Regions from separate parts of the Brevibacillus sp. WF146 genome, predicted to be linked through region 4. Evidence: riboswitches for the same ligand, from Rfam matches in the RefSeq annotation. Region 4 holds a riboswitch; each other region holds the start of a gene.
What was found. Region 4 has a riboswitch for S-adenosylmethionine ahead of A6764_RS02150 (BMP family lipoprotein). Riboswitches for the same ligand answer to the same signal wherever they lie in the genome.
Positions count from the first base shown of each region.

Region 1: it holds a riboswitch for S-adenosylmethionine, as region 4 does, so the genes downstream of both, A6764_RS05770 (sugar ABC transporter substrate-binding protein) here and A6764_RS02150 (BMP family lipoprotein) in region 4, are expected to answer to the same signal.
Region 2: it holds a riboswitch for S-adenosylmethionine, as region 4 does, so the genes downstream of both, A6764_RS21495 (homocysteine synthase) here and A6764_RS02150 (BMP family lipoprotein) in region 4, are expected to answer to the same signal.
Region 3: it holds a riboswitch for S-adenosylmethionine, as region 4 does, so the genes downstream of both, A6764_RS08630 (homoserine dehydrogenase) here and A6764_RS02150 (BMP family lipoprotein) in region 4, are expected to answer to the same signal.

Region 1 is NZ_CP109943.1:1,180,972-1,188,814, forward strand. It holds gene A6764_RS05750 (DUF2723 domain-containing protein) at 1-558, opposite strand, end outside; gene A6764_RS05755 (FTR1 family iron permease) at 679-1,608, opposite strand; gene A6764_RS05760 (copper amine oxidase N-terminal domain-containing protein) at 1,694-3,202, opposite strand; gene A6764_RS05765 (hypothetical protein) at 3,232-4,266, opposite strand; SAM riboswitch class I at 4,537-4,656, shown strand; gene A6764_RS05770 (sugar ABC transporter substrate-binding protein) at 4,775-5,917, shown strand; gene A6764_RS05775 (sugar ABC transporter ATP-binding protein) at 5,949-7,484, shown strand; gene A6764_RS05780 (ABC transporter permease) at 7,462-7,843, shown strand, end outside.
Region 2 is NZ_CP109943.1:4,320,222-4,328,064, reverse strand. It holds gene A6764_RS21505 (DUF58 domain-containing protein) at 1-554, opposite strand, end outside; gene A6764_RS21500 (AAA family ATPase) at 562-1,500, opposite strand; gene A6764_RS21495 (homocysteine synthase) at 1,867-3,168, opposite strand; SAM riboswitch class I at 3,265-3,375, opposite strand; partial or broken gene A6764_RS21490 (GNAT family N-acetyltransferase) at 3,470-4,045, shown strand; gene A6764_RS21485 (rhodanese-like domain-containing protein) at 4,404-4,718, shown strand; gene A6764_RS21480 (SCO family protein) at 4,798-5,412, shown strand; gene chrA (chromate efflux transporter) at 5,636-6,772, opposite strand; gene rnjA (ribonuclease J1) at 6,945-7,843, shown strand, end outside.
Region 3 is NZ_CP109943.1:1,750,851-1,758,693, forward strand. It holds gene A6764_RS08610 (tryptophan 2,3-dioxygenase family protein) at 1-218, shown strand, start outside; gene A6764_RS08615 (saccharopine dehydrogenase family protein) at 401-1,594, opposite strand; gene A6764_RS08620 (VOC family protein) at 1,999-2,352, opposite strand; partial or broken gene A6764_RS22375 (hypothetical protein) at 2,839-2,907, shown strand; SAM riboswitch class I at 3,098-3,205, shown strand; SAM riboswitch class I at 3,292-3,401, shown strand; gene A6764_RS08630 (homoserine dehydrogenase) at 3,491-4,783, shown strand; gene A6764_RS08635 (glycerol-3-phosphate responsive antiterminator) at 4,870-5,421, shown strand; gene A6764_RS08640 (MIP/aquaporin family protein) at 5,644-6,351, shown strand; gene glpK (glycerol kinase GlpK) at 6,418-7,843, shown strand, end outside.
Region 4 is NZ_CP109943.1:405,453-413,295, forward strand. It holds gene A6764_RS02130 (GntP family permease) at 1-883, shown strand, start outside; gene A6764_RS02135 (3-hydroxybutyrate dehydrogenase) at 946-1,731, shown strand; gene A6764_RS02140 (DUF3298 and DUF4163 domain-containing protein) at 1,868-2,488, opposite strand; gene A6764_RS02145 (methyl-accepting chemotaxis protein) at 2,723-4,204, shown strand; SAM riboswitch class I at 4,292-4,402, shown strand; gene A6764_RS02150 (BMP family lipoprotein) at 4,637-5,665, shown strand; gene A6764_RS02155 (ABC transporter ATP-binding protein) at 5,743-7,272, shown strand; gene A6764_RS02160 (ABC transporter permease) at 7,247-7,843, shown strand, end outside.

The DNA of each region.
Region 1 (7,843 bases), 780 kb from region 4:
CAGCGGGTGAAGGAGCAAAAAGCCGAACGGAAAAGAAGACAGGCGAATGCCCAACAGCAGCGCAAACCAGACAGCGGCAAGGCAGGTGAGCAGAAACAGCGGCCGTCCGCTCAGGTACAGGGTAGCGGCGATGACGGCCAACAGCACCAGGACCGCCAGCAGGCCAAACGCGTCCGACATGGGCTGCACGGCGGTGAGCCCCAGCAGCGGACTGGCCGCGAACAGGAGCATTGCTGTCCATCTGGATCGGGCGTCGGGCAGCAGCTTTTGGGCCAACAGGTAAAACGGAATCAGGGAGAGCGCTCCGCACCAGACGGACAAGAGCGTCAGCGCGCGAACCGGCTCTTCCGCGAACGGCAGGAACAGATGGCCGGCGAGGATGTACAGCGGATAGCCGGGAAAGTGGGGCTGCATGTTGAAGATGTCGTACCGCTGGAGCGCGAGGGCAAAATCGACGGCGTCCCAGCTTTCCGCGTACACCCCGGCAAACGGGAGGCGGAGGGCCCAGACGGCCGCTGTCAAGAAAATCAGGATGATGGCATTTCGAAAAAACGGCATGTCGGACACCCCCTCCTTCTGCCTGGGGTCTCGGTACTGCTCAGTGGCGGAACGCCACATGCCGCGGCTTTGATCCGCGGCATGCTGCCGGGTGCTGTCCCGACGGATCGCTGCCGCCACTCACGCCGCCGGCGGCTGATGGGCTGCGTCCTCCTTTTGCCGCTGCTGCCGGACCGACCGCCAGCGGATGAGGAAAACGATGACGAGGTAGTACAGCCAGTACGCGGCGAACTCCTCCACCGACGGATTGTGCGTATAGCCGAGCAGCGCTTTGAGGAAAATGCCTACCTGACCGCTCAGCAGCGGAGCGGTTCCGTAATCGCGGATGTAGTGCTGTTCGTCGACTGGATGCTCCGGCAGGATGGAGACGATGTTGTACACTTCCCCGATGTCTCCGGCCGGCGTGCGGTAGACGCTGCCGATCAGCCCCAGGTCCTGCATGACGCCGACGCCCTGGGCGAACAGGCCGGCGGCGATGATCAGGATGATCACCTTAGTGACGGTAAAAAAGGTGCGCAGCGGCAATTTTTTGCTGCTGTTGAAAAAGAGATACGACAGCACACAGGCCAGCCCCAATCCGGCCAGCGCTCCCCAGCTTGTCAGCGCCTTTTGGATGTCCCCGCCGCTGATTGCCGCAAAGAAGAAGACGGTCTCCACGCCTTCCCTCAGCGTCACGAGAAAGGAGTGGACGATCAGGTTGGCTACGCTGCCCGCCGTCAAAATCTTGTCCAGCCTGCTGTGCATGTCGCTTCGCATGTCTTTTTGCTGGCCGGACATCCACACCGCCATGTGCGTCAACAGCAGGGAGGAAGCGAACAGCATGCCGATCCGCATGTAGTTTTCGCTCGCCATCATGCGGAAGTCGGTGAGCACGATTTGAAACAGGAGAGCGACGAGAAAACTGGCGAAAAGAGCCAAACCGGCGCCGGCCCACACCCATTTGTTCCACTGGCGGGCGCCGACGCGGGTGAGATAGGTGACGATAATGCCGATGATCAGCAGGGCTTCGAAAGCTTCCCGCAGGGTGATGAGAAACGCCTGTATGTCCATGGGTACCTCCCCCTTCTACGACGGAGAGAGACCTCTCCGCGCGGAAGAGGTCGCTCCCGTTTTTTCGATATGGACGGTTGGCTGTTTACAGCACGATGACCGTTCGGCTGGAGGCGTCGTAGAACACATGCTGTCCCAGTGCCTGAGAGACGGCGCGGAGCGGAATGAACGTCCGGCCGTTCTTGATCAACGCCGGTTGATCGAACGTGTACTCCAGCGTTTTGCCGTCTTTGACGATCGCTGTGCCGCCTACCAGGAATTCAATCGTGGAACCGTCTTTTTCTATCACGATTTTTGTCTTCGCGCCCGCTTTTTCCGCCTTGATCGAGCCGCCGAGCGCTTCCACCAGCGCCCGGGCGGGGACCAGCGTGCGGCCCTTTGCAACAAACGACGGGGCGTCGATGGTCACTACTTTGCCGTTTGCGTTCAGCTTCGCTTCGCCGATTTGGAAGGTGACGCCGATTTGGCCGCTGAGCGCTTTCAGCACGTTGATGACGCTGGCGGTCGCTTTGGCCTTGTCGCCCGCTTTCACTGCTTCATAGTACGCCTGAGCGTCCAGGCTCATCCGGGCGAAAACGTCCTTGCCCAGCTTTTCCGTCAGCAGCACTTCCATCGCGGAGAGGAACATGTTGCCTTCCATCGCCTGTTCCTGTGCCTTCTCGCGGTTGTCCTTGACCGTCCAGTCGGCGTTCAGCACCTTGTCCGCGTAGCCGGCGATTTTCCCGGTGAGGGCGTGGAAAAACGCGTTCTTCACAGCCGCTTCGCTCAGCTTGGCCGGATCGCCCGATTCGAACGCGGCCTTGATCGCGTCGGCGGACGGCTTGTGGCCGCCGGACATGGAGTTGTAGATCGGCAGGAAGAAAAAGTAGCCCTCCGTCATGCCCACCTTGGCGTCTGCCAGGTTGGTTTTCGCCAGGTCCGGCACTTTTTTCGCGTAGGTGATCGTCGCCAGGTGGAACGTCTTGATCAACGTCTTGTCAAACATCTGGCGGATGACGTTGTAGCCGAGCACGTCCCCACTGTTCACGGCTTCCAGCATCTTCGGAACGATGATCGTGTCCAACTGCTCCTGCATCCGCGTGCCGTACGTGTTGTCACGCTTGATGACCGTTCCCCGAAGGGCGCCGGCGTAGAGCTCGACGGCCTGCTCCACGGCGGTGCGGGCCATGTCTTTTTTTCCTTCGGTCAGAGCGGTTTTGGCCGTTTCCTTGGTCAATTTGGTGATTTGCGCATAAAAGTACCCCTGCAGCCCTTTGTCCACGGCCTGCTTGGCCTGTTGGACGGAGTAATGGCCGGCAGCCGCGCCGTCAAGCACGGCGACGATCAGCGCGTCGGTGTCGGGAATGAGCGCCTGCACTTTGGCCTGGAAGGCGGAGACGTACTGCTGTTTGACCTTGGCGATGTCCACTTGTGCGGCGTCGAACAGCTTTTTGATCTCCTCAAACGCCCGAATGTCCGCTTTTTGCGCGGAGGTGTCCGCGGTCAGACTGAATGCGGCGTAAGCGGCCGGTTGGGAGGCGCCGGTGTCGGCAAAAGCGGCGGCAGGGTTGAGCAGCAGGGCTGCAGCGATCGAGGCGACGGCAAATTTTCGCATGGAACAGTCACTCCTTGTCATGTATGAACTTAGATCCATTTCTTTCGTTTGGCGAGCCAGAACAAGCCGCCGAAAACAATAATCAGACCGCCCATGAGGGAAGCGGTGACCACCGGATTTACTTTGGACGGAGCCGGTTGAGCGCCTTCTCCGGCGGGCGCCGGTTTCGCGGTCTGGCCGTCTGTCTGTCCGCCGGCTGGATTGGCAGACGCCTGTGCGGCCGATTCTCCCTGCCCGGGGGATTGTCCCGGGGCGGCGGGGGAAGCGTCCGTCTGCGCAGGAAGGCTGCCGGACGCCGGCGTTTGTTGGCCGGAAGCGGCAGCGGACGGCTGCGGGCCGGAAGGGGACGAAGCGCTTGCCTTCGTTTTCGTGCCGGCCGGGGAGCCGGAGGACGGCTGGGCAGTTGATGCAGGCTTCCCCGCCGGTGCGGTCTGCGGCGATGAAGCCGTTGGGGCGGACGTTTGGGAGCCGGCGGCGGCAGCTGCCGTTCCCCCTTTCCACGGAAACAGCGGCTGGAGCGTGGAGCGAATCAGTTTGGTCTGCTTCTGGAATTCGTTCTTGTCGGAAGGCACGGTCCCCACACCGAACAGGCCGGGATTGCCCAGCGCGGCCAGCGCTTTGTCGAAAGCGGCGAACGCCGTTTTAGAAGCGCTGTCACTGATGTACGGGGCGAGCACGTTGAGGGTCCCTCTGCCTTTGGCCAAAAGCAGCTTTGCCTTGGCGTAGTCGTCAAACTGCTGCTCGGCGTTTGTCAACCGGCGGTCGATGTTCTTCACCAGCAGCGCTTTGTAGTTGTGCAGGACGAGATCCTTGTTTTGTTGAGAAAAGTTCGCTTCCAGTGTCTGGGCGGTCTGTTGGCCAAACTCCAGGGCGATCTCGTTTTTGCGGCTGAGAAACGCCTGGTGGGCGCCGTTCCAGTCTTCCGGAGTCTGTTCCAGCTTGGCCGCGATCTCCTTGAAGCTCTCCGCGAGGTCTTCCTTGTTCGGGTCGCCGTAGGAATAGGCGAAGGCGGATGCGGGCAGAAGCAGCGCCAGAAACAGGGCGAGCAAGAGGCGCAGCGGCACGGAGCCTCCTCCTTTCTATCATCAAAATAATGATAATCATTATCAAAACGATCTCCTCTCCTGATAATAAAGGGGCATCTCGTACGCGTCAATAAAGATTTTCATTCTCGATGAAAGGAGCACATGCCGTTCCATCCGTTTTTGGAAATCGCTTACAGTATCAAATATTTCTGAGAAACTTCCAAAAACGGGATTGACGGAGCCGCCGGCTTCGATGTATGATGTCCTCATCATCAAAAGCATAGTGGAAAACTTGGAATTACACATGCCTTCTTATCCAGAGCAGGCTGAGGGACTGGCCCGATGACGCCCGGCAACCGACTGTCAAGAGCATGCGGCTCTTGCGGCACGGTGCTAACTCCTGCAGGAATGTTTCCTGAGAGATGAGAGGTGAGCGAGCGAACCGCGCCTCTTTCCTCAGGGAAAGAGGCGTTTGTTTTTTCCGGTTTTTCCGTCCATGCCATCATTTTTCACGCACTCATACGGGGGGATGTACCAGATGAAAACGATGAAAAAATGGATGACAGCCAGTCTCGTCGCGGCTCTTTTGCTGACGGGCTGCACCAGTGAACAGCCGCCGGCGCCGTCTGCCCAGTCCGCCACGTCACAGTCGTCCCAGCCGGCGGCCGCGCCGCAGCAGCCGGCAGCCGCATCACCGGCGGCGTCTACCTCGGCGGCCATTCCGGCGGCAGTGGACAAACCGTTGAAAATCGCTCTGGTCAGCGAGTTCTCCATCGGGACGTTTTCCGCCCAGTACCTGCAGGGAGTCAAAGAGCAGGTGAGCAAATTCGGCGGCGAGCTGGTCGTCTACAACGCGGACGGCGACCTGGGCAAAATGGCGGCCCACCTCGACACCGCAGTCAACCAAAAAGTGGACGGGATCCTGATCAACCACGGCCGTGCGGAAGCGCTTCAGCCGGGCGTGGAGCGGGCGGTCAAGGCGGGGATTCCCGTCGTCGCGTTCGACAACGACCTGGACCAGGTGGACGGCGTCACCGTGATTGACCAGGACGACTACAGCCTGGCCTGGCAGGGGCTGAAAAACCTGGCCCAATCCATCGACGGGAAAGGCAACATCGTCTACATCTGGGTGGGCGGTTTTGCGCCGATGGAAAAGCGCAACCGCGTCTACGAGATTTTTCTCAAGCGCTACCCCAACATCAAGGAGATCGCCCGCTTCGGTTCGGCCACCCCGAACACGGCGCTGGACACCCAGGCGCAGATGGATGCGATCCTGAAAAAGTACCCGAACAAAGGCGACATCGCCGCCGTGTGGGCGCCGTGGGACGAATTCGCCAAAGGGGCTACGCGGGCGATCAAGGCGGCGGGACGGACGGAGATCAAGGTGTTCGGCATCGACTTGTCCGACGAAGACCTGCAGCTCATCCAGGAGAAGGACAGTCCATGGAAAGCGTCGGCGGCGACCGATCCGGCCGACATCGGACGGGTGCAGAGCCGCTTCCTCTACCAAAAGATCGCCGGCGAACACACGCCCAAGTACTTCTCGCTCGATCCGCATCTGGTCAGCCAGGACAAACTGCCGGACAAACCGGTCAACATGTCCGAACTGGCTCAATACGTGAGCGGGTGGGGACGTAGCGACGCCGCCGTCTCGCCGTGGATGGCCGCGCTGGAGGCTAAGCACAAGTGACAGGAACGGACAGATCAGGGAGGGATGCGAGATGACGGCCTCTGTTTTGGAAATGAAGGGGATCGTCAAGCAGTACGGCGGAGTGTACGCCCTGCGCGGGGTGGATTTCACCGTGCGCGGCGGGGAGGTGCACGCCATCCTCGGAGCCAACGGAGCGGGCAAAAGCACGCTGATGAAAATTCTCTCCGGCGCAGAGCAGGCGACGGCCGGCAGCATTCTGATCGACGGCCGCGAGCTTGCGGTCGCCGGACCGCGGGATGCCAAGCGGGCCGGCATCCACCTCGTGCAGCAGGAAGTGGACACGGGGCTGATTCCCTCCCTGAGCGTCGCGGAAAACATCCTCCTGGACCAATCCGTCTCCGCCGGCGGCTGGTGGCATTCGCCGAAGCGGACGGTGGAGCGGGCCCAACAGATTCTCAACCGGTGCGGTTTTTCCCTGCCGCTGAAGGCAAAGGCGGAGGAGCTGACGCTGGCAGAAAAGCAGTTGGTGCTGCTGGCCCGCGCCGTGGCCCAGGACGTCCGCTTCGTCATCTTTGACGAGCCGACCGCGCCGCTCAGCCTGACGGAAGCGGCGGCGCTGTTCGAGCTGATCGCCAGCCTGAAGGCGGCCGGGGTGGGGATCGTCTACATCTCCCACCGGCTGCCGGAGGTGTTCGCCATCGCTGACCGCATCACCGTGCTGCGGGACGGCAGTCGAGTGTGGGAAAAGCGGACGGACCAGACCAGTCCGGAAGAAGCGGTGTCGGCGATGCTGGGCCGACGCGAAGCCAATCGGGCGGACGACCGGACGGGACGCGCGGGCGAGGTGCTGCTGGAAGTGAGAGAACTGCGGATCGGCCACAAGGTGAAGCGGTTTGACGTCCAGGTGCGGCAGGGGGAGATCGTCGCGGTGGTGGGACTGGTGGGCGCCGGCAAGACAGAGGTGTCCCGCGCCCTGTTCGGCGCTGACCGGCTGGACGGCGGCGAGATCCGGCTGCGGGGGCGGACCCTGCGCCTCCGCCATCCGGGCGAAGCGATCCAGAACGGCATCGCGCTGATTCCCGAAGAGCGGCGGCTGCAGGGCATTCTGGTGGAGGAGCCGGTGAAGCACAACCTGACGCTGGCCCACCTGCGGGCGTTTGCGCGGGGAGGCTTTCTTTCGGACAGGGCGGAGCGGGAGGCGGCCCAGTCCCTCGTGGAGCGGCTGGGCATCAAGACGGCCGGGCTGGACCAGCGGACGGGCAGCCTGTCCGGCGGCAACCAGCAGAAAGTGGCGATCGGCAAGTGGCTGTTGACCACGGCCAGCGTTTTCCTCTTCGACGAGCCGACCAAGGGCGTGGACATCGGCGCCAAGCAGGAGATTTTCCGCTTGATCAGGGAACTCGCGGACGAGGGCAGGGGCATCTTGTACTTTTCCAGCGAGATTGACGAAGCGCTGGCGCTGGCCGATCGCCTGATCGTGCTGGAACACGGCCGGACCGCCGCGGAATGGAGCCGGAGCGAATGGACGGAAGGACGGATCACGGCCGAGACGGTGATGTTTTACATGAGTGGAGGGAATCATCATGGAAGCAGTGCTGCAGGGTGAAAAAACAAAACAGACGCGGGGTTCGCTGGCGCAGCGGTACGGTGCACTTTTGGCCATTCTGGCCGTGATCGCGTTTTTCAGCATCGTCAACGAAAACTTTCTCAGCTACGCCAATCTGGTGGACATCCTGCGCTCCATTTCCATCGTGACGCTGGTGGCGATCGGGGTTACCTTTTCCCTGATCGTGGGCGGCTTTGACCTGTCCGTCGGTTCGACGGTCAGCGTGGCGACGGTGCTCTCCGCCTCGCTCATGGTGTGGTACCGGCAGGAACTGCTGGTGGCGTTGGTTGTTCCGCTCCTGGCCGGTCTGGTGATCGGGCTGATCAACGCGCTGTTGGTGGTCAAGGTGCGGATTCCGG
Region 2 (7,843 bases), 550 kb from region 4:
GGCTCGGCTGCCGCCGCCGACAGCGGGGGCAGCGTCAAGGGCAGCGGGTAGACCAGGAGGGAAAACGACAGCGGCAGCGGAATCGGGTCCTGCTCCTCGCCAAACACGGAGAGCGTGTCCGCCTGGGCTTCCGTCAGCCACACCAGGCCGCGCTTGTGCGGGGTGAGCGTAAACGTCCGTTCCGCGCTTGTCCTAAGCGGCAGGTGGAAGCGGAAGCGAACCGTGCAGCGCTGGCTGCTCGCTGTCACGTCGTCCGCCCCTTCGACCGTCACGTGTTCGGGAAAGGACACGCGGATCACCGTGCCGGGCAGCGGCAGCCAGGAGCGGTTGTGCAGCGAAAAACGGACGGTGACGGGCGTTCCCGGCATCACCCGGCTCTGGTCCGCGCTCCACTCCAGCCGAACCCAGCGCGGCAGATTGGCCCGCCACCAGCGGTGAGCCAGCGTCATGAAAAAGAAGAAGCCGCCAAACAGCCAGAGAAAGCGGCTGCCCGAAAAGAGGGCAAACAGGAGGCAGAGAAACCCCAAAGCGTGATAGACCTGTCTCGTGCTCATGTGTGGATCACACGCCTTCTTCGACCGGTGCCGCCACGCTTTTGAGGATGTCGTCGATCACTTCCTGCTCCGTCACGTGCAGTTCCGCTTCCATCGACAGGCGGATGCGGTGGACGGACAAAGCGGGAAACACCGCTTTGACATCGTCAGGCAGGACGTAGGTGCGCCCGTCCAGGTAAGCGGCCGCCTGCGCCGAGCGCAGCAGGGCGAGCATGGCGCGAGGACTGAGGCCCGTTTCCACGGAGCGGTGGCGACGGGTGGCTTCCGTCAGATCGATGATGTACTCCTCCACGGCGGGGCTGACGTGTACCGCTGTCACGTCCCGCTGCATGGCGGCGATCTCGTCGACGCTGATCACCGGCTCCACCTGCTCCAGCGGTGAGCCTGTCCGGAACCGCCGGAGGATCTCCCGGGCGTCTTCCCTGCTGCCGTAGCCGAGCGACAGGCGGAACAAGAAGCGGTCGAGCTGCGCTTCCGGAAGCGGATAGGTTCCCTCCGATTCGATCGGGTTTTGCGTGGCAATCACCAACAGCGTCGGCGGCAGGGGAAGCGTCACCCCTTCGATGGTTACCTGCCGTTCTTCCATGCATTCCAACAGGCCGGATTGCGTCCGCGGCGTGGCCCGGTTGATCTCGTCGGCCAGAAGCACGTCGGCAAACACCGGTCCCCGCCGAAGTTCAAACGCGCCGGTCCGCTGGTTGAACACGTGCAGCCCGACCACGTCCGAAGGCAGCAGGTCGGCGGTAAACTGCACCCGGTTGTAGGTGCCGCCGATCGCCTGGGCGAGCGTTTTGGCCAACACGGTCTTGCCCATGCCGGGCAGGTCCTCCAAGAGCACGTGGCCGCGGGCCAGAAGAGCCGTCACCAGCAGCCGGATCTGCGGCTCCTTGCCGACGATGACGCGGTTGACGCTTTCCAGCAATGTGTCCAAAGGGCGATGGGTCATGAGGACGTCTCCTTTATGGGAAAATAGGGCGCGAGACCCGGTTGTTCCAGTATGGAAGGTATTATACCTCGGAACGCCTGATTTTGCCAAATCTTCATAAAATTATCCTGATCGGAAAAACGGCCCTCTGAAACGAGCGCGCCGCTGATCGGCGGGGGAACGTTTGCGACCTTCATCGGCGGCGCACAGTCAAGCAACTGGGCGCTTGAAAGCCGCGGGAACAGAGGGTGAAGAAAAGGCGTCGGAAACAAGAAAAACAGCGAAGGGGAACTCCCGCTTCGCTGTTTGACGCAAACGAACGCAGACGCTCGCCATCCCCGGCCGCTTTGGGCGCGTCGGGGCGCCCCAACGGACCAGACCCGTTCCTTATCCGACCTGCTGGGGCACCGCCTGCTTCAGCGCCTGCTCCAGATCGGCGAGAATGTCGTCGATCGCCTCCGTGCCGACGGAGAGGCGAATCAGGCCCGGGGTGACGCCGGCGGCGAGCTGTTCCGCTTCCGACATCTGCTGGTGGGTCGTGCTGGCCGGATGGATGATGAGCGACTTGGAATCGCCGACGTTGGCCAGATGGGAGAACAGCTTGACCGACTCGATCAGCTTCTTCCCTTCGGCGACGCCGCCGCGAATGCCAAAGGTGAGGATGGCCCCCGCTCCTTTCGGCAGGTACTTTTGCGCCAGGCGGTAGTGCGGATCGCTCTCCAATCCCGGGTAGCTGACCCACTCCACGGCGGGATGTGCCTCCAGATAGCGGGCGACGGCCAGGGCGTTTTCGCTGTGCCGCTCCATGCGCAGATGCAGCGTTTCCAGCCCTTGCAGAAACAGGAAGGCGTTGAACGGCGCGACGGCGGCCCCGATATCCCGCTGCAGTTGAACGCGGGCCTTGACGATGTACGCCAGCGGGCCGAGCGCTTCCGTGTAGACGATGCCGTGGTAGCTCGGGTCGGGCGTGGTCAGGCCGGGAAACTTGCCGCTGCTCCAGTCGAACTTGCCGGAGTCGACGATGATGCCGCCGATGGCCGTGCCGTGTCCGCCGATGAACTTGGTGGTGGAGTGAACGACGATGTCCGCTCCGTGGTCAAACGGACGGCAGAGGATCGGAGTGGCAAAGGTGTTGTCCACGATCAGCGGAATTCCGTGTTCGTGGCCAATCGCGGCAATCGCCTCGATGTCGGCCACGTCCATGCGCGGATTGCCGATCGTCTCGAGGAACAGCGCTTTTGTCTTTTCGTTGATTTTGGAGCGGAAATGGTCCGGGTTGGATTGGTCGACGAAGTGAACGGTGATGCCGAGCCGCGGCAGCGTGTGGTAGAAGAGGTTGTAGGTGCCGCCGTACAGGCTGTTGGAGGCGACAATTTCGTCGCCGGCATGGGCGATGTTGAGGATGGAAAAGGCGATCGCCGCCTGCCCGGAGGAAGTGGCCAGCGCCCCGACACCGCCTTCCAGCAGGGCGACCCGCTGTTCAAACACGTCCTGGGTCGGGTTCATGATGCGCGTGTAGATGTTGCCCGTCTCTTTCAGCCCGAACAGGTTGGCGGCGTGCTCCGTATCGCGAAACACGTACGAGGTCGTCTGGTAAATCGGCACGGCGCGCGCTCCCGTCACCGGATCGGGCGACTGTCCTCCGTGCAGAGCGATGGTTTCCGGCTTCCACTGGCGTTGGTCCGACATGGGCATCTCTCCCTCTTTCCTGGATAAAGGATGGATAACAAACGAAGCCTTCTTCCGGAGAGAAAGAAGGCTTCGGTCATTCCCGATCAAGCGGCCGTTTCATCTCTCAGAATCCGGGATTCTGCAGGAATTGGCACCATGCAAGCAGGCTTGTTTGCCGGTTGCCGGGCTTCATCGGGCCTGTCCCTCCGCCGCTCTTGATGAAATCGTGGAAATTTTGCAAATTGTGCTTATCTGGTATTATAGGGGGACAGCCGGATTCGGTCAATACAAATTTCCGAGTAAGTCAGGGGGAATTATCATGATTGCTGTTTTCTTGCGTCCACACGATTTGGCCTATGCGGAGCGCATGTTTGCGCTGGTTTCCGATCCGGCCGTCAGCGGCGCGCTCAGCCTGCAGGACCAGTCGGTCGAGGATACGAAGCGGTTCATCCGGCACATTACGGAAGAGGAGCGGGCAGGGAGAGCCGTCAGCCGGGTCGTCTTCAATGAAAAGGAGGAGTTAATCGGCGTCACCACGCTGATGTTCATCGACAGGGAGCGGCGGCGCTGTCACATCGGCAGTTGGCTGGGCCGGGCGTACTGGGGGAAAGGGTACAACCAGCTCGCCAAGGAAGCGATTTTGTCCATCGCGTTTGGCGAACTGGACCTGGACATCGTCTTCGCCGGGGCGCGGACGACCAACATCCGCTCGCAAAAAGCGCAGGAGAAGCTGCCCTACGTCACGCTCCACGTGGAAAGCGAGTATCCCGAGGAGCACGCCGCTCTGGAGCAGCGGCAGCAGCACCCCTGTGTGCTGCACGCCTTCAAGCGGGACGATTTTCTCCGGTATCTGGCGGAAAAGGAACGGGCGGCCAGGGGAGAAGCGGTCCGTGACGAATCCGTACACGGCGGGCTGAAGCAGGAACCGCAGCGCTCCCCGTCACAATTGCGTAACCGTTTCGCCCTCTCTCGTTCACAACTTTCCGGCCGGGGCAGCCCTATAATAGGGGTGATTATGAGAAAGATACAGATGCACTGTGTAACCTCCAGCCCCGGCCATGAGCACCATGCTGATGATCGCGCAGATCGCCGGCCGGTTCCTGCTGATCCCGTCGCTGATCCTGCGGCTCGGGCTCTTCCCGTTGTGACGCCGCGTCCGTGCAGGGACGGCCTGTTCGAAAATAGCCGCCGGTATGGTATGATGGGAGGCGGTATGGAATCAACGTTCATGAAGATACAGGAGGCTAGTAAACATGGCGGATCAAGGGGTAAAGGAAATCACGCCGCAGGAGCTGATGGAGAAGCTGGCTGCGGGAGAAAAGCTGCAGGTCATCGACGTACGCGAAGTGGAGGAGTGGAATGGCGGTCACATTAAGGAAGCCAAACTGATTCCGCTCGGCTTTCTGCCGTATCGCGTCGACGAGCTGGACAAGGAGACGCCGGTCGTGCTGGTCTGCCGAAGCGGCGCCCGCAGCCACATGGCCACCCAATATTTGCAGGAATTGGGCTTCGACGCGGCCAACATGGTGGGCGGCATGCTCGCCTGGCCGGGGGAAACGGAAGCGTAACGCAGCGCTGCAGAAAGAAAGATGCGCGTGATCGCCGTTTGTCGGGGATCAGCGCGATCAGGATGAGGAGGAGAGCAAGATGAGCGAAGGCAAGGCGTCGTTCTGGCAGCGCCACTGGTTTACCGTGGCGGCCGCCGTGCTGGCGCTGCTCGTCGTCGGGGTATTCGGCTACCAGTACTGGCAGAAGAGCCAGATCCCCGTCGTCAAACAGATGAACGACTTTACGCTGGACAACATTGACGGGTCCACATTCACCCTGTCCGAAACCAACGGCAAGGTCCGGCTGGTGGAGTTCATCTTTACCCACTGCCCGGACATCTGCCCGGCCACGACGTTTAACATGGCCAAGATGCAGGAACAGTTGAAGGCCAAAGGGCTGTTTGGAGACAAGGTGGCGTTTGTGACGATCACCTTTGACCCGGAGCGGGACACGCCGGAAGTGCTCAAGGCGTACGCGGACAAGTTTGGCGCCGATCAGAGCGGCTGGTACTTCCTGCGCGGCGATCAAGCGACCGTGGAAAAAGTGACCAAAGACTTCGGCATCGCCGTCCTGAAACAGCCTGACGGTTCGTTTGCCCACACCGCCCGCATGTTCCTCGTCGACAAGGACGGCAACATGCGCCGCATGTACGGGATGGCGTCCGACATGGATATGGACAACATGCTGAAAGACATCGAGCAGTTGGCTGATTAAACAGCCAACCGGGGCCGCCCCGGCCTTTGCATGACGCAGCGGGCCGGCCCTGCCGGAAATCATTTTCCGTAAAAAAACCCGCCTCTGCCGGACCTGATGTTCGCGGTTCCGGGGGCGGGTTCATCTGTTTCATGGGCGGCCCTCTTCGGGAATCACGGGGTTCCCTGCGGCACATTGGCTGTTCAGCGGGTCTCTTCCAAACGGATGGCTTTGACTGTCTCCGTCACATATAAGCCGCCGCCAGACCGACAAGCCCGCCCCCCAAGACCAGCCAGGCGGAATTGATGCGGAACCGGATCACCAGGAACAGGCTGACGGTCAAAAGCAGCGCGCCCAACCAGTCGGTGACGGCGGATGTGCCCAACTGTGCCGAGACCAGCGCCATCAGGGCGAGCGAGGCGACGTTTACCCCGTCAAGCAGCGAACCGGCGACAGGAGAGCGGCGGAGGCGGTCCACCCACGGATTTACCACGGCGACAAAGACAAACGCCGGGAGAAAAATCCCGATGGTGGCGAGCACGGCGCCCGGCGTCCCGCCGACCAGATAGCCGACAAAGGTGGCGGTGGTAAAGACCGGACCCGGCGTAAATTGGCCCACGGCGACGGCGTCCAGCAGTTGTTCCGGGGTCAGCACGGGCCAGCGGCGGACAAACTCCGACTGCAGGAAGGCGAGCAGTACATAGCCGCTGCCGTACAGCACCGAGCCGATTTTGAGAAACAGAACAAACAGCTTGCCCAGACTGGCCGCATCGGCGGCAGGCGTTTTCGCCGCAGCCCACAGCCCCCACATCGGCAGAACGGGGGAGAGGGCGTGCATCCGCCCCTGCAGGCGGCCTCCCTGCCTGATCAGCAGGACAGCCAGTCCGGCGAGCGCCAGGACGGGAATCTCGTGCATGCCGAGAGCGGCGGCAGCCAGGGCGGCGGCGCCGACCATCCCGGTCGCGCGGTCCTTGACGGCGGTGCGGGCCAGTCCCCAGAGCGCCTGCAGCACGATCGCGAGAATCACGGGTTTGATGCCGTACAGCACCCACGCCAGTTGGGGCAGCGAGCCGAAGCGGACGTACAGCATGGCGAACGCCAGCACGATCAGCATGGCGGGAGCGATGAAGCAGACGCCGGCGACGATCAGGCCGGGCCATCCCGCGCGCCGGTACCCCAGGTGAATGGCCAATTCCGTTGAGTTGGGCCCGGGGATCAGATTGGACGCCCCCAGCAGGTCGAGAAACGTTTCTTGATCGACCCACTTTCGCTTTTGTACAATTTCTTCATTCATCATGGCGATGTGGGCGGCAGGCCCGCCAAAGGCGATGCTCCCCAGTTTGAGAAACACCTGCGCCACTTCCGGCAGATGACGGTTCATGAGGGCTCTCCTCGCTTCTTTTCCGTTTTCTTTACCTCATACGGTAGCAGAATGCGGGAAAATGGCAAGACTGGATGAAACGAAGGCGCCGCGATGTGATACAATAAGAAGTGGCATGCATTGGTCGGGTTTCCAACAAAACATGCACGAAATCTATTAGGAGGAACGAGTATTGAGCGACGTAAAGATTTTCGCGATGGGCGGTCTCGGCGAAATCGGCAAAAACATGTACTGTGTCGAGTACGAAGACGAGATCGTCATCATCGACTGCGGGGTCAAATTCCCCGAGAACGAGATGTTCGGCATTGACCTGGTCATCCCGGACATCACTTATCTGATCGAGAATCAGCACAAGATCAAGGCGCTGCTGCTGACGCACGGACACGAGGACCACATCGGCGCCATCCCGTACGTGCTGAAGCAAATCAAGGTGCCGATCTATGGCGGCCGCCTCACCCTGGGCTTGGTCAAGGCAAAGCTGGAAGAGCACCGGATGCAGAACGAGGTGAAGCTGATCCCCATTTCGGAGGACACGGAGATCCCGTTCAAAAAGCTGAAAGCCACCTTTTTCCGCACCAACCACAGCATTCCCGATTCGTTCGGAATCGTCATCCACACGCCGGAGGGCATGGTCATTCACACGGGCGACTTCAAGTTTGACATGACGCCGGTCGGTCCCACCACGGAATTCGGCAAAATCGCACGGATCGGCAGCAGCGGCGACGTGCTGGCGCTGCTGTCGGACAGCACCAACAGCGAACGGTACGGGTTTACCATGTCGGAGCGCATGGTGGGCGAAGGCATTCTCGACGTGGTGAAAAAGGCGCGCGGGCGGATTATCCTGGCCACGTTCGCATCGAACGTGCACCGCCTGCAGCAGGTGGTGGACGCGGCCATGGAGTGCGACCGGAAAGTGGCGGTCATCGGCCGCAGCATGGAAAAAGTGTTTCAGATCGGACAAGAACTGGGCTACATCCAGATGCCGGAGGGCATGCTGATTGACGTCAAGCACATCGACAACTACGCGGACAACCAGGTGCTGATCATCTGCACGGGCAGCCAGGGCGAGCC
Region 3 (7,843 bases), 1.3 Mb from region 4:
TGCTTCAGTTTGACGAGTCGTTCCAGAGCTTTCGCTACCAGCACCTGCAGTTGGTCAAACGAATGATCGGTCTGGAGAACAACAGCCTGAAAGGAATCCCCGCCCAGGCGCTGCAAAAGGGCGTGCGCCACGCGTTTTACCCGGCGCTGTGGAAAGCGATCAGCGAGCTGACGGACTGGACCGGCTCCAGCAACAACTCGCAGCCGCTGGGAGACTAGCGGAGCGGCCGAGCGGCGGAGCCGGCCGCCTTCCATAGCGGGTCAGCCCGCAGAGGACAGCTAGGCTTGTCCGCTTTTCCGCTGGTTCGATGTTCCGTGCGCCTTGCTGGTCCCGAAAAAGGATGGCAGATCGGATGCCGCCATCCTTTTTCGCGTGTATGTCAACTTACGTGCTACGTGATCTACAGGAGGGGGGAGGTCTTTTCGATCACGTCCCACTTCATGCCGCGGGCTTTCAGCCGGGTCAGAAACGGGATCGGATCGATCAGCTCGGGCGGTATGCAGCCTGTCGCGGTCAAGAGCCCCTCCGCCATCATGTCCACGGCTACGACGGGCGGAATGCCGGTCTGCCAGATCGTCGCCTGGAATTCGGTTTTGTAGAAAACCTCGTCATGATTGGCGATGGTGTAGACGTACATGTCCTTTCGCTTGTTGTCCTTTTTTCCTTTGACGAGCGCGCCGACGCAGGAGTAGCCGTGAATTTTGCCCGCCAGGTCGGCCGGTTTCGGCATCGAGGTGACGACCACGTCGCGCGGCGCCACCTTTACGCCTTTGACGTCGATCTCCTCGTCGCTGTCCAGCCCCAGGTAGCTCAATACCTGCAGCGTATTGACGAAGTCGGGGTGCAGGGCGTACTTGAAGTCCACGTACCTGCATCCCTTGGCCCGGCCGATGGTTTCGCCCAGGGTGGTGGCCTCCTCGTGCTCGACGTTGTAGCAGTCGAGCCAGCCGATCGGTTCGGGGAATTCAAACTCCTCCTTGTTGGCGAACGGCGTCGGGAAATACTGTTCCCCTTTGTCCGCGGTCCAGTAGTTAGGCTTGGCGAGACACTCCTGGATGGCGGTCTGCGGGCTGAAGTAGGAGCAGAAACCGTCGTAGTCGACGACGGAATTGTCGCCGTCGCGGATCAGAATGGCATCCACTTCGTCCAACTGATCGACGGCGTACCGGGCCGCGATGTTGGAAAAGCCGGGGTCGCACCCCAAGCCCATGATGCCCAAGAGGCCGGCCGCTTTGAACGCGTCGTTCCAGGCCAACTGTTTGCGGAGCCACTGCGGCCCGCTGGAGGCGGTATCAATGTAATGCGTTTTCGTGTTCAAGCACGCTTTCATCACTTCGAAGTTGTTTTCGGGCAAACCGATGTGCAGCAGTACGTCGATGTCGCCCAGAATGGCCTGGACGCTCGACACGTCGCGGGCGTCCACCCGCTTCACCTGAATCTCCACGTCGGTTTCCCGGCGCAGTTCGGCGGCCAGTTCTTCCGCCGGACCGATGGAAATGTCGGCCAGCACCAGTTTTTCCAAGTAACGCGACTTCACGATTTCGCAGGCGCTCACTTGTCCAACGCCGCCAACACCTACTATTGCGACTCGCATAGAGTCCTCCTTCCGTATGTGGGCAACGGTCTATCTTCGCATTCGAAACAGCCATTTTTGCAGATGAAGATCGATATCGGCGGGGTGCACCGACACTTGGGCAGTCATGTCAATCGGCTCCCGAGGGCGCAGGTTCATGAGAACAACCTCCTTGTGTTCGAGTGGTCATTCGTGTACACGGGGGGAAAAGCGAGGGGGCTTAGGGGGAAGGCAGCGATACCGCATGGGTGCTGTCACCTCCTTTTCCAGTCATGGACGAAAAAGTTCGAGCAAGCCGTGTCGCGCGGGGATAGTACATGTGTATTCATCTGCCCGGACGTCCCATGCGCTCGGCAGGGGAGAAAAAATCCGGACCCCAAAAGGAAAGGTCCGGTCTCCGGGAACTAGAGAGGCGGCGCCGCCGGTCAGGACTTGTATTGAATCAAGCCGAATCCGAGCCCTGTCGGATCGACCAGATAGGCCAGGTGAAAATCATCGAAATCCATTGGTTCCCGGACGATGTTGGCCCCGTTTTCCACCGATTTGGCGATCGCCTCCTCGATCGAATCCACCTCGATGATGATGCGGGTGCCGTGCGGATAGTCAGGCGGCCCCAAGTCAATGCCGCCGTTGATGCCCGGACGGTCATCGGAGCCGGTTGTCACCGCGTAGTAATCCCACCGCGGCTCCGCGATGTTCCAGCCGAAGACGGTGGAATAAAACTGAACGGCTCGCTCGGGGTTTTGGCTGCTTAATTCGAACAGGACGACACGTGCCATGAGGAGCACTCCTTTCGTAATAGAGGGAATCATATCCAATTCCCTGCCGCCAAGGGAAACCCCTCTTTCTTTGCGTATAAAGAAAATAGGAACCACCTTAACCCACCTGACCCTTGAAGAAGCGAACCAGAAGAAAACGTGCCTGCGGCCGCGCAAAAAAGTAGAATAAAGAGAGGAAACAAAGAAACCCCCTTTTTCACGGAGGAGACGACATGATCCGTTCGATCACAGGGCAGGAACTTTCCGCCCTGCAGGAGCGTTTGTGTTTGGAAGAAGTGTACATCCTGTACAGCAACCTCTTTGTGCGGGCGGACAGATGCATCGCGCTTGCGCAGACACACAACGAAGAGATTTGTCTGGTAGGAACCTATCTGAAAGGCTTGCCTTTCCACGCGTTCACCTTCCATGTATGTGAGCTTTCGAAAGGAAGAACTGACGGAAACGCCTCATATCGGCTTGTTTTCCCCTGCCGGCGACCTCATGTCGATGGCCGGGTTTCACATTTTTCACGAGCGCTATGTGGAGATCGGCAATATCGGCACTTCGCCAGCCCACCAAAACAGAGGATGGGGAACGCGGATCACGTCGGACATTTGCCGGCTGGCACGGGAGAAATCGCCGCACGTTACGCCTATCTCGAATGCTGCTGTGACGTTCGCGCGTGCCGCACGCGGCGCCGTCTGCCAGATTCTTGTTGACGAACAACCTGGCATTCTTTACAATGATACCCAACAGGTAAACACTGTTCTTATCCAGAGCGGCGGAGGGACTGGCCCGATGAAGCCCGGCAACCGTCACGAGGTGCGTGACCAGGTGCCAATTCCTGCAAGACAGAGGTCTTGACAGATAAGAAGCGGGTTCGTTTGATACGGATGCAGGCCTTCTTCTTGTCGGAGAAGGCTTTTTCGTTCTTCTGTTCCTGAACTTCATAGGACTTCTTTCTTATCCAGAGAGGTGGAGGGACTGGCCCGATGAAGCCCGGCAACCGTCACGCGGTATGTGACAAGGTGCCAATTCCTGCAAGACACGCGTGTCTTGAGAGATGAGAAGGAGGCTCGGGCGCAATGCACACAAGCCTTCTTCGAATCGGAAGAAGGTTTTTTCGTGTTGTACAAGACAAAAACGGGGTGGGAGAAACATGAGCGTGGTAAAAGTGGGCTTGTTGGGATTGGGAACGGTAGGCGGCGGGGTGGTCAAGACGATCCGCGCGCAGCAGGAGAAGCTGTCGGCCCGGCTGGGCAGGCGCATCGAAATCGTCAAGGCGCTGGTGCGCGACACGCGGAAGCAGCGGGCCGTGCAGGTGGAGCCGTCGCTGTTGACGACGCGGTTTGCCGACGTTCTGGAAAGCGACGTGGACATCGTCGTGGAAGTGATGGGCGGCGTGGAGCCGACCTACGACTACGTGCGGGCGCTGATCCAAAAGGGCTGCCATGTGGTGACGGCCAACAAGGAACTGCTGGCCAAGCGCGGCGCGGAGCTGGTGGAACTGGCCAACCGGCACGGCGTCCATCTCGCCTACGAAGCCAGCGTCGCCGGGGGGATTCCCATCCTCGGCGTGCTGCGCCAGTTCCTCAGGACCAACGACATTACGGAGGTGCGCGGCATCCTCAACGGAACGACCAACTTCATCCTGTCGCAGATGGAGGAGGCGCAGCTGCCCTACGCGGACGTGTTGAAGCAGGCGCAGGAGCTGGGCTATGCGGAGGCCGATCCGCGCTCCGACGTGGAAGGCTGGGACGCCCTGTACAAGCTGTACATTCTGGCGCAGCTCGTGTTCGGCGAGTCGCTGCCCCTCTCCGCCATCGAGCGGCAGGGGATTGCCGACCTCTCGCAGGGCCACATCCGGCTGGCGAAAGAGCTGGGGTACCGGATCAAACTGCTGGCGCAAGCGCGCCGGGAAGACGGCGGTCTGCACCTGTCCGTGCGGCCGACGCTGGTGCCGCTGGGGCATCCGCTGGCGCGCATCCGGGATGCGTACAATGCCGTCCAGGTGGAGGGCAGCCTCGTCGGCGACCTTTTGTTCACCGGCAAAGGGGCGGGCGAACTGCCGACAGCCAGCGCGGTCGTGGAGGATCTGGCCTTCTTGCTGACCCAGCCGTTTACGCCTCATCCCGCCTGGCGGGAACGGCCGACGGCGGTCCCGTCCAGCCGGCTCTCATCCGGCCTCGACTTCTGTTTTCTGGAAGGGACAGCGGCCCGCGTGACGCCGGAGCAGGTGCTGCTGTTCCTCGAACGGGCGGGAGTCGCCGTCCGCAGGCTGACCGTCCAGTACGATCCGGGCAGCGTCCTGCGCGTGGGCTTGCTCGCCGCCGGACTCAGGGAGGAGCACGCGGAGCTCTTGGGACGGGACTTCGGCCTGCAGGCGCGGCTGTACCCCGTGCTGGAGGCGGCCGACGATCGTGGTGCCGTCGAAGGGACTGTGGGTTGGTAAACAAGCGTCCAACTCCCCATCGCATTCGCCGGGATTTTTTGGCATGATAGAAGCGGAGCACTTCTTCTTCAAGGGGATGAGGACACATCATGCTGGGTTCGCAAACCATTCTGCCGGCCATTCGCCACATGAAGGAGTTTGAGCGCGTCCTGGAAAGCCGGTACGACACGATCATTCTGCTGGAGAGCCATATCTGTCAACTGAAAAGCATCGCCGACCTGGCGCGCCGGCACGGAAAAAAGCTGTGGCTGCACGCCGATCTGGTGCAGGGGTTGAAAAACGACGAGCACGGCGCGCTGTTTCTCTGCCAGGAGATCAAGCCGGCCGGCGTCATTTCCACCCGTTCGCAGGTGATCACGACCGCCAAAAAGAAGGGCTTGGTCACGGTGCAGCGCCTGTTTTTGCTGGACTCCGGCGCGCTGGAGACAAGCTACAAAATCCTCGAGCAGACGAAACCCGATTTCGTGGAAGTCCTGCCGGGGGTCATGCCGCACATCATTACGGAAATCCGTGAGCAGATCCGGATTCCGATCATCGTCGGCGGGTTTATCCGCACCCGGGAGGAGATCGAGAGCGCTCTGGCGGCGGGAGCCATCGCCGTCACCACCTCTGATCGAAACCTGTGGAAACAACTGTAAAAAAGTGGTTGACAACGCTTTCACGTCCGCTTATGATTGATTCCAGAAGGTCATACGTCGGATGAGATCAGGAGATCCACCTATTTCTCTAGTGTTTAAGTTCCCGTGGGCTTAAGCAGTGGTTGATAGGTGGATTTTCTGTTTTCTTCCAGGGAGGTGAACGGCGAAAAGGGGGGAGCCGGTCCGGTCTCATCATAAAAAAGAAGAGAGTGGGGGAACATGATGTCGGCGTATTGGGCGGAACTGATCGGGACCATGATGCTGGTGATTCTCGGGGACGGCGTCGTGGCGGGCGTCGTGCTGAACAAGTCCAAGGCGCAAGACGGCGGATGGATCGTGATTACCATGGGCTGGGGCTTTGCCGTCGCCTTTGCCGTTTACGCGGTCGGGGGAGTCAGCGGCGGCCATCTGAATCCGGCCGTCACCATCGCGCTCGCGTCGATCGGAGCGTTCGCTTGGGAGCTCGTGCCCGGGTACATCCTGGCCCAGATGGCCGGGGCGTTTCTGGGGGCTGTGTTCGTCTACCTGTACTACCTGCCGCACTGGAAAGAAACCGCTGACCCGGCGGCCAAACTGGGGGTATTCTGCACGGCTCCGGCGATTCGACACACGTTTGCGAATGTTCTCAGTGAGGGGTTGGGCACGTTTTTTCTCGTGTTCGGCCTGCTGGCCATCGGCGGCAACACGTTTGCCGAAGGGCTCAATCCGCTGATTGTCGGCTTTTTTATCGTCGCCATCGGCATGTCGCTCGGCGGGACCACCGGCTACGCGATCAATCCGGCGCGCGATTTGGGGCCGCGCCTCGCCCACTTCGTCCTGCCGATCGCGGGCAAAGGCTCATCCGACTGGAGCTACGCCTGGATTCCGGTCGTGGGGCCGATCGTCGGCGGGACGGCGGGAGCGCTCGTATTCAAGACCTTGTTCGGCTAAGCGGTCGGCCCGGGCCGATTGACGCAGCGAGGGATCGGGAGAAAACGATGAAGGGGGATGTGACGGATGGAAAAGCGGTACGTATTGGCCATTGACCAGGGCACGACCAGTTCCCGTGCCATTTTGTTCAACCGGGAAGGGAACATGGTGGGAGCGGCCCAGAAGGAGTTCACGCAGTTGTTTCCCCGGCCGGGCTGGGTGGAGCACGACGCCATGGAGATCTGGTCGTCCGTCGTCGGCGTGATCGGCGAGGTGCTGGCCATCCACAACATCAGCGCCCAGGAAGTGGCCGCGATCGGCATCACCAACCAGCGGGAGACGACCGTCGTCTGGGACAGACAGACCGGCCTGCCGGTCTACAACGCGATCGTCTGGCAGTCCCGCCAGACGGCGGAGATTTGCGAGGTGCTGAAGGCGCAGGGACTGAACGATCGGTTTCGCGAACGGACCGGCCTTTTGATCGACGCCTACTTCTCCGGCACCAAGGTCAAGTGGATCCTCGACAACGTGGAGGGAGCACGGGCCAGGGCGGAACGCGGCGAGCTCTTGTTCGGCACCATTGACACCTGGCTGATCTGGAAGCTCTCCGGCGGTCGGGCGCACGTGACCGACTACACCAACGCGTCCCGCACGCTGATGTACAACATTTTCGACCTGCGCTGGGACGACGAGCTGCTGGAGCACCTCACCGTGCCGAAAGTGATGCTCCCCGAAGTGCGCTCCAGCTCGGAAATCTACGCGCATACCGACAAAGACCTCTTCTTCGGCGTGGAAGCGCCCATCTCCGGGGCGGCGGGAGACCAGCAGGCCGCCCTGTTCGGCCAGGCGTGCTTTGAGGAAGGCATGGCGAAAAACACCTACGGCACCGGCTGCTTCATGTTGATGAACACCGGAAAAAGACCGGTCCGCTCCGAACACGGCCTGTTGACCACGATCGCCTGGGGCATCGACGGCAACGTGGAGTATGCGCTGGAAGGAAGCATTTTTGTCGCCGGTTCCGCCATCCAGTGGCTGCGCGACGGCCTGCGCATGCTGAAATCGGCGGCGGACAGCGAAGCGTACGCCAGCCGCGTGGATTCGACCGAGGGTGTCTACGTGGTGCCGGCGTTCGTCGGCCTGGGCACGCCGTACTGGGACAGCGACGTGCGCGGCGCCGTCTTCGGCCTGACGCGGGGCACCAGCAAGGAGCACTTCATCCGCGCCACGCTGGAATCGCTGGCCTACCAGACGAAAGACGTGCTCACCGCGATGGAAGCCGACTCCGGCATCACGCTGAAAAAGCTGCGCGTGGACGGCGGCGCGGTGAAGAACGACTTCCTGATGCAGTTCCAGAGCGACCTGTTGGGCGTGCCGGTGGAACGTCCGCAGGTAAACGAGACGACCGCCCTGGGAGCGGCCTATCTGGCCGGTTTGGCGGTGGGCTTCTGGAAAGACAGGCAGGAGATCGCCGCCAACTGGAACGTGGACGGCGCCTTCGAGGTGAAGATGAGCG
Region 4 (7,843 bases):
CCCCACCAATTATTTTGGGACAGATGCGTACGCCGCTCCGCTGGTGGGGATTATCGGCGCCATCATGGTCTTTTGCGGCGGCATCTTCTGGCTGGAGCGCAGGCGCAAACAGGCAGCCGCGGCCGGCGAAGGGTACGGGGAAGGCCACATCAACGAACCGGAGCTCAACCGGGATCAAACCTACATGAACATCTGGCTGGCCGTGCTCCCGTTGGCGCTGGTCCTGGTGTCGAACTACCTGTTCAGCAGAGGGTTTCTGACCGTGGAAACCTGGTACGACCCGCAGCTTCTGAAGGACAGCTTCAAAATCGACAAGGTGAAGAACGTCGCCTCCTCCTGGGCGCTGATCATCGCGTTGAGCATCGGCATCCTGGCCGCGGTGCTGATCAATCTGAACCAGGTGAAAACAAAGCTCGCCTCCGGTTTGACCGCCGCCGCGATGGGGGCCCTGCTGGCCATCTTCAACACGGCGTCCGAGGTGGGATTCGGCAACGTGGTCAAAACGCTGCCCGGTTTCAAGCTGATTCAAGACTGGATTCTCGGGGCAAGCAGCCATCCGCTGGTCTCCGAAGCCGTGGCCGTCAACGTGCTCGCGGGGATTACGGGATCGGCCTCCGGCGGCATGTCCATTGCGCTGGAAGTGATGGGGAAACAGTATCTGGAACTGGCGCAGGCGGCCGGCATCAGTCCGGAGCTCTTGCACCGCATTGCCTCGATGGCTTCCGGCGGGATGGATACCTTGCCGCATAACGGAGCCGTCATCACCCTGCTGGCGATTACGGGATTGACGCACCGCCAGTCCTACAAGGACATTTTCGCGATCACCGTGTTGAAAACGCTGACCGTCTTTATTCTGGCAATCGCCGCTTCGCTCTTCGTCTAGGTCAAGAACGCATCCGGGACGAAGCGGCGGAGGTACCAATCGGAAAAAGGAGTTGTGTCATCATGAACAAGCTGCTGGAAGGAAAAGTCGCACTGGTCACCGGTGCAGCAAGCGGAATCGGGTATGAAATCGCCCGGACGTTTGCCCGGGAAGGAGCCAAGGTGCTGCTGCTGGACCTCAACCGGGAGGCCGTGGAAAAGGCGGCCGAGCAGCTGCAGAGCGAGGGGAGGGAAGCCCTGGGGGCAGGCTGCGACGTGACGGATGAAGGCCAGCTCAAGGCGAGTATTGAGAAGAGCGTGGAGACGTTTGGCCGGCTGGACATCCTGGTCAACAATGCGGGGCTGCAGTTTGTGTCGCCGATCGAGGATTTCCCGACCGAGACATTTGAGCGGCTGCTCACCATCATGCTCACGGCGCCGTTTGTCGCCATCAAGCACGCCTTTCCCGTCATGAAGCGTCAGGGGCAGGGGCGGATCATCAACATGGCCTCGATCAACGGCCTGATCGGGTTTGCCGGAAAAGCGGCCTACAACAGTGCCAAGCACGGGGTGATCGGCCTGACCAAAGTGGCCGCCCTCGAGGGAGCCGCACACGGCATCACCGTGAACGCGCTGTGTCCGGGGTACGTGGACACGCCGCTCGTGCGGAATCAATTGGCCGATCTGGCCAAGACCCGAAACGTCCCGCTGGAACGCGTAATGGAAGAAGTCATTTACCCGCTCGTTCCGCAGCGGCGGCTGCTGTCCGTGCAGGAAATTGCGGACTACGCCGTCTTTCTGGCAAGTGACAAGGCCGGGGGAGTGACGGGGCAAGCGGTCGTGATTGACGGCGGGTATACGGCACAGTAACGCTGTACGTGTTCCCGTCTGCTGCCGCCGTCTCCACACCCGGGCGCCCGGCAATCAACCAGGCTGTCGACATCGTCGGCAGCCTGGATGTTTTTATGAGGCCGATCCCACAAATGGCCGAATCCCGCCACGCACGCTACGAGTTGGTGGCCATGACGCTGAGCGGCCCCTTTTCGCTGATGATCGGCTCCAGCTCGAACACCGAGATGGGAAACATGGGGAAGCCCACGTAGTACGGCGTGATCTCGTAGAGTTGAAAATAGATGACGAGCGCTTTGTCGGCCACGTAGAAATCCTGGTCGGGGCGGATCGCCTTGAACGGCTCCAGGGTGGGAATACGCCGTTCCGCGATCTGTCTCCTGATGTTGTCCGACAGCACCTTGACATAGTCGCTGCCCGGTTTGAACAGGTCCCGCAGGGAGAAGATTTTCCCGGTCTGCACATCCGCGGTGAGCGACTTCAGATAGGTCATGCCGTGAGCCATCGGATAGGTGTAGGCGTAGTTGTTCAGGGTGACGCTGATGATGCCCCGCTGATTGTTTTTGATCTCGTAGCTCCCCTGCATGTCCGTCGTTCCCGGCACCTGGATGTCATGCTGCCGGTTGATCAAATCCTGCACGTACCGCGACAGGGTTTGGTTGATCTCCTGTTCGGCCTGCGGATTGGCCAGGCCGGCCAACTGCGGGTAATAAATGGTCACGTTCGGACGGCTGATCGTGCGGGTCAGCACGGCTGCCGGCAGTTGATTCAGTTCCACGGCGTTCCCGCTCCCTTCCTGAAAAATGCGTTCCCTGCATCAGCCTATTCGCAAGGGGGCCAAACGGTCATTGCGGAACCCCTTCTGGTCCGGCAGCACTACGGGCGCGTTAGAACTTTTTTCACATGTTTTCCATGTACCCGATAGTATTTGGAAGATTTTTCAGGATATAATGACAAAAGAGAGCTGTATCCAGACACACGGGAGGTAAAGGAGGAACTTATGCTTCAGACCATGTTTCAATTGGTCCGCAACACCTTGACCAACAAAGAAGGCTTCATGATCTTTATTCTCTGGAATCATCTGTGGCTGGCCGGATGGATCGCGTATCAGGAGGGCGTGAACTTCTGGAAGCTGACATCGCTGGGCCTGCTGGTGACGCTGATCGTTTCGCCGTACTACTTCATCCGCAAAGGCAGTTACGTGATTCGCTACCTGGTGGCGATCGGCTTTATGTATTACTCCATCGCGTTCGACCACTTTACGTCTTACCCGGAGACGGCGTTCCTTTCCTTCATCGTGCTCGGCTTCCTCGCGGCCTATCTGGACTGGAAGCTGGTCGTCTCCGCCGGGATTGTCCAGATCGCGGCGACGTTTGTCGGGTTTTACACCGGTTTCTACGACATGTTCGACGAAGGCCGGACGGAGGTCAACCTGATCCTGCACCTCGTGTCCGTTGTGCTGATGATCGCCGGCTTGACCTACCTGTGTCTGGCCGGACAAGCCTCGCTGAGCAAAGCGGAGGCGGCGCGGCGGGAAGCGGAGGAAAAGGAACAGCGGCTGGCGGAGCTGTTGGGCCACATCCGACTGGTGACGGAACAGCTCGACCGCACGTCGGAGCACGTGCATGAGCACGCGGAGACGACCAAACGGAACACGGACGAGATGATGATCGCGTTCCGCGAAGTGGCGACGGGGATGGAGGCACAGGCCAACTCCACGGTGAAGATCGAGGAGGAAGTCCAGTCGATCGACCACGAGATCGTGGCGGTCAACGAGCAGGCCAACGCGATGAAGGCGGAGGCCGATCAGAACAACCGCCGCCTCACCGACAGCATCGGCATGATGAACGAGCTGTCGCGGCAGATGGAGCAGATCGTGCAGGCGGTCAACGTGGCCTCGTCCACCATCCGCGAGCTGAACCGGCAGGCCAACCGGGTGGAGGAGATCGTGCAGACGATCAACCAGATCGCGACCCAGACCAACCTGCTGGCGCTCAACGCGGCGATCGAATCGGCCCGGGCCGGGGAACACGGACGCGGCTTCGCCGTGGTGGCCGACGAGGTGCGAAAGCTGGCCGAGCAAAGCGCCACAGCCACCCAGGAGATTGCCGAAATCCTGCAGTCGCTGCACCAGGAGAGCGAAAACGCCGTGCGCCACATGAGCAACGGGGAAACGTCGGTGGCCAAGGGACAGGAGCTGGCCGTTCAGACCGTCACCTCCATCGAGGCGGTTCGGGCCGGGATGGAATCGTTTTTGCAGGCCGTCGAGCACGTGCGCTCCAGCATGGACAGGGTGAAGCTGCGCTCCGGAGAGGTGGCCGCCGAGATGTCGACGATTACGGCCGTGACGGAACAATCGGTGGCCAATCTGGAAGAGCTGTTCGCCACGGCGGAAAACCAGCATCAGAAGGTGCGGGAAATCACGGAGGAGCTGGGCGAGCTGAACGCGCTGTCGCGCAAACTGCAGCAGTCGTTTCGGGACCAACAAACGTAATGTTTCGAAATGACAAAAAAATCATTTGCATTTTGCTTTCCTTTTGCTAGAATAAGAGACATTACAACTGGATAGCGGATTCACCTTACCTTATCAAGAGAGGCGGAGGGACTGGCCCGATGAAGCCCGGCAACCACTGTACCCCGGTACAGAAAGGTGCCAATTCCTGCAAAACCCGTGGGTTTTGACAGATGAGGAAGAGGTTGGCGATAATTGGCAAACTCTTCCTCCGGGAAGAGTTTTTTTCATACCGTCAGCAGGGTTTCCATGGAAGTGCCTCTTGTGGAAAAAAAGGGGGAATAAGTCGAACGTTCTTGTGTTTCTATAGCAAAATATTCGTGTTTTTTCTTGATATTTTTGATAAAAACCTGTAAATTACCGGTATGAGAATCGCAAAATCGAAACTTTTGTCACTGGATAGGAGAGAGCAGCATGAAAAAGTACCTGTTGGCATTGATGACGTTTGCCGTACTGGCCGCCGGATGTGCGGCGGGTGGCGGCGCACCGGAGGACAAGGGACAAGCCGGGGGCCAGGATGGCGGCGCGAAGAAGCGGGTTGCGCTGGTTCTTCCGGAGAAGATCGGAGTCAACCCGTTCTTCCAGCAGATGGACGAGGGAGCCAAGAAAGCAGCGCAGGAATTTGGCGTCGATGTGAAAACCATCGAGTCGACCGACCACGCCGCCATCGAGGAGAACATCCGCGCGGCCGTGGCGGAGAATTACGATTTGATCATTACGTCGTCGTTTGAATCGGAGGACGCGCTGAAAAAAGTGGCGGCGGAAAACCCGGACCGCATGTTTGCAATCATCGATACCGTCGTGGACCTGCCGAACGTCCGCAGCGTGGTCTTTCGCGAGCATGAAGCCGCCTACCTGATGGGAGCGGCGGCCGGCCTGGCGACCAAGACCAACAAGGTGGGCATCGTCGCGGCGATGGACATTCCGCTTCTGAAAAAGTGGACGGTCGGCTTCCAGGAAGGACTGAAAGCGACCAATCCGAAGGCAGAGGTCTTCGTCAACTACGTCGGCAGCTTCAACGACCCGGCGAAAGCCAAGGAGCTGGCCCTGCTGCAGGCAAACAAGGGAGCCGACTTCATCTACGGGGCCGCTGCCGTAGGCGACCTGGGCGTGTTTGAAGCGGCCAAGGAAAAAGGCTTCTACACCTCCGGCCAGGACGTCGACCGCACCGGCATCGATCCGGAACACATCGTCCTGTCCCAGTTGAAAGGAACCGACACGGCCGCTTACGAAACGGTAAAGGCGTTTGTAAACGGCAGCCTGAAACCAGGCGTGCAAACGTACGGCCTGAAGGAAGACGGCGTCGGCGTCACCTACGTCACGCGCGAGAGCAAGACGCCGCTCCATCAGTTCATCGGCGAAGAGATCGTCAACAAGGTGAAAGCGATCAAGGACGAGATCGTGGCGGGTACGCGCAAGGTGCCCGATCCGCTGCAGCAGTAAACGAGACGGCGACCGACTACTGTGGTAGTCGGTTTCCTGTTGCAACGGGCCAACAGGAAAAAGGAGGGAAGAACGGGATGGCGTACCGTCTGGAAATGCGTAACATGACGAAAAGGTACGGCGATTTTACGGCCAACGACAATGTGTCGTTCACCCTGCGGGCCGGCGAAGTCCACGCCATCGTCGGGGAGAACGGCGCCGGCAAAACCACCCTGATGCGGATGCTGTACGGCATGGAACAGCCCACGTCCGGGGAGATCGTGCTGAACGGCCGGCCGGTGGTCTTTCGCGGCCCCGACGACGCGATCAAACACGGCATCGGGATGGTGCACCAGCACTTCATGCTGTTTGCCGATTTCAGCGTGGCGGAGAACATCGTCATCGGCTATGAACCGCAGCGCGCCGGCCTGTTCCGGCGCAAGGAAGCGGTGGAGGCGGTGCGGGCCCTCAGCGAGCGCTACCGCATCCCGATCGACGTGACCGCCCGGGTATCCCAATGCTCGGTCGGGGAACAGCAGCGCGTGGAGATTCTCAAGGTGCTGTACCAGGGAGCGGACATCATCGTACTGGACGAGCCGACCGCCGTCCTGACGCCGCTGGAGGTAAAGGAACTGCTGCAGACGATACGCCACCTGGCGGAGAGCGGCAAGAGCGTCATCCTGATCACGCACAAGCTCAAGGAAGTGATGGAGGTGGCCGACCGGATCACGGTGCTGCGCGGCGGCCGGGTGACCGGGACCGTTTCCCGGCAGGAGACCAGCGTGGACGAACTGGCCCGGCTGATGGTGGGCCGCGAGCTGCAGCCATTGAGCGAGCGGGTGAGCCTGGCCGGCGGGCCGCTCCTGCAGGTGGAAAACCTGACCGTTCGCGACAGGCAGACGATCGTGGACGGCGTTGCTTTTACCGTGCACCACGGGGAAATCGTCGGAATCGCCGGGGTCTCGGGCAACGGCCAGTCGGAGCTGCTGCAGGCCATCACCGGGCTGCGGCCGATCACGGCGGGCAGGGTGCTGCTGGGCGGAAAAGACGTCACCAACCGTCCGGTGGCAGCCATTCGTGAAGCGGGAGTGGCCCATATCCCGGAAGACCGCTACCTGTGGGGAACGGCCAAGCAGGAGAGCGTGGAGGAAAACGCCTTGATGGGCTACCAGCGCAAAAGGGCGTTCAGCCGTCGCGGCGTCATTCTGCGGGACGCGTTCCGCCGTGTGGTGGAGCAGTGGGTGGAGCGGTTTGCCATCAAGACCGGTTCCCGGCACCTGCAGGAGCAGGCGAGCAACCTGTCCGGCGGCAATCTGCAAAAACTGATTGTCGCCCGCGAGCTGGGGCAAAAGACGCCGCTGTTGATCGCCGCCGAACCGACGCGCGGCGTGGACATCGGGGCGATGGAACACATCCACCAGGCGCTGATCGAAAAGCGAAACAGCGGCGACGGGATTCTGCTCGTCTCGTCGGAGCTGTCGGAAATTTTGGCGCTGTCTGACAGAATTCTGGTCATGTACAAGGGACGGATCGTCGGCGAGCTGAAGCGGTCGGAGGCGACGGAAGAGAAAATCAGCGTGTTGATGGCAGGAGGAAGCATCCATGGAAGCGGTCAAAAAGCTGTGTAAATCGCTGGTCCAGCCGCTGTTGGCGGTGGTGATCGGCTTGTTGACGGGAGCGGTTGTCATCAGCGCGGTAGGCGAATCGATCCTGGACACCTACCAGCAGATGTGGAAAGGGGCGTTCGGCAGCTTTTACTTTTTCGCCTCCACGCTGGCCCGGTCCACGCCGATCATGCTGATCGGGCTGGGGCTGTCGCTGGCGTTTCGCGCCGGGGTGTTCAATCTGGGCGCCGAGGGGCAGATGGTGCTGGGAGCAATCGGCGCGACGCTGGTCGGGCTGTACCTGCCCGGTCCCGGACTGGTGAAAATGCTGGCCGCGCTGGCGACCGGGGTGGCCGTGGGCGGTCTCTGGTCGCTTTTGGCCGGGTACATGGAGGCGAAGTTTCGCGTCCAACTGCTCATCACCACCCTGCTGCTCAACTACATTGCCGTCCTGTTTGCCGGGTATCTGGTCAGTGAACCGTTTCAGGACAAGTCAGGCTCGGCGGCGCTGGCCCAGACGGCCATGCTGGAGAAGAGCGTCTGGCTGCCCAAGCTGTTCGCCGGCATGAGCGTGCACACCGGCTTCCTGTTGGCG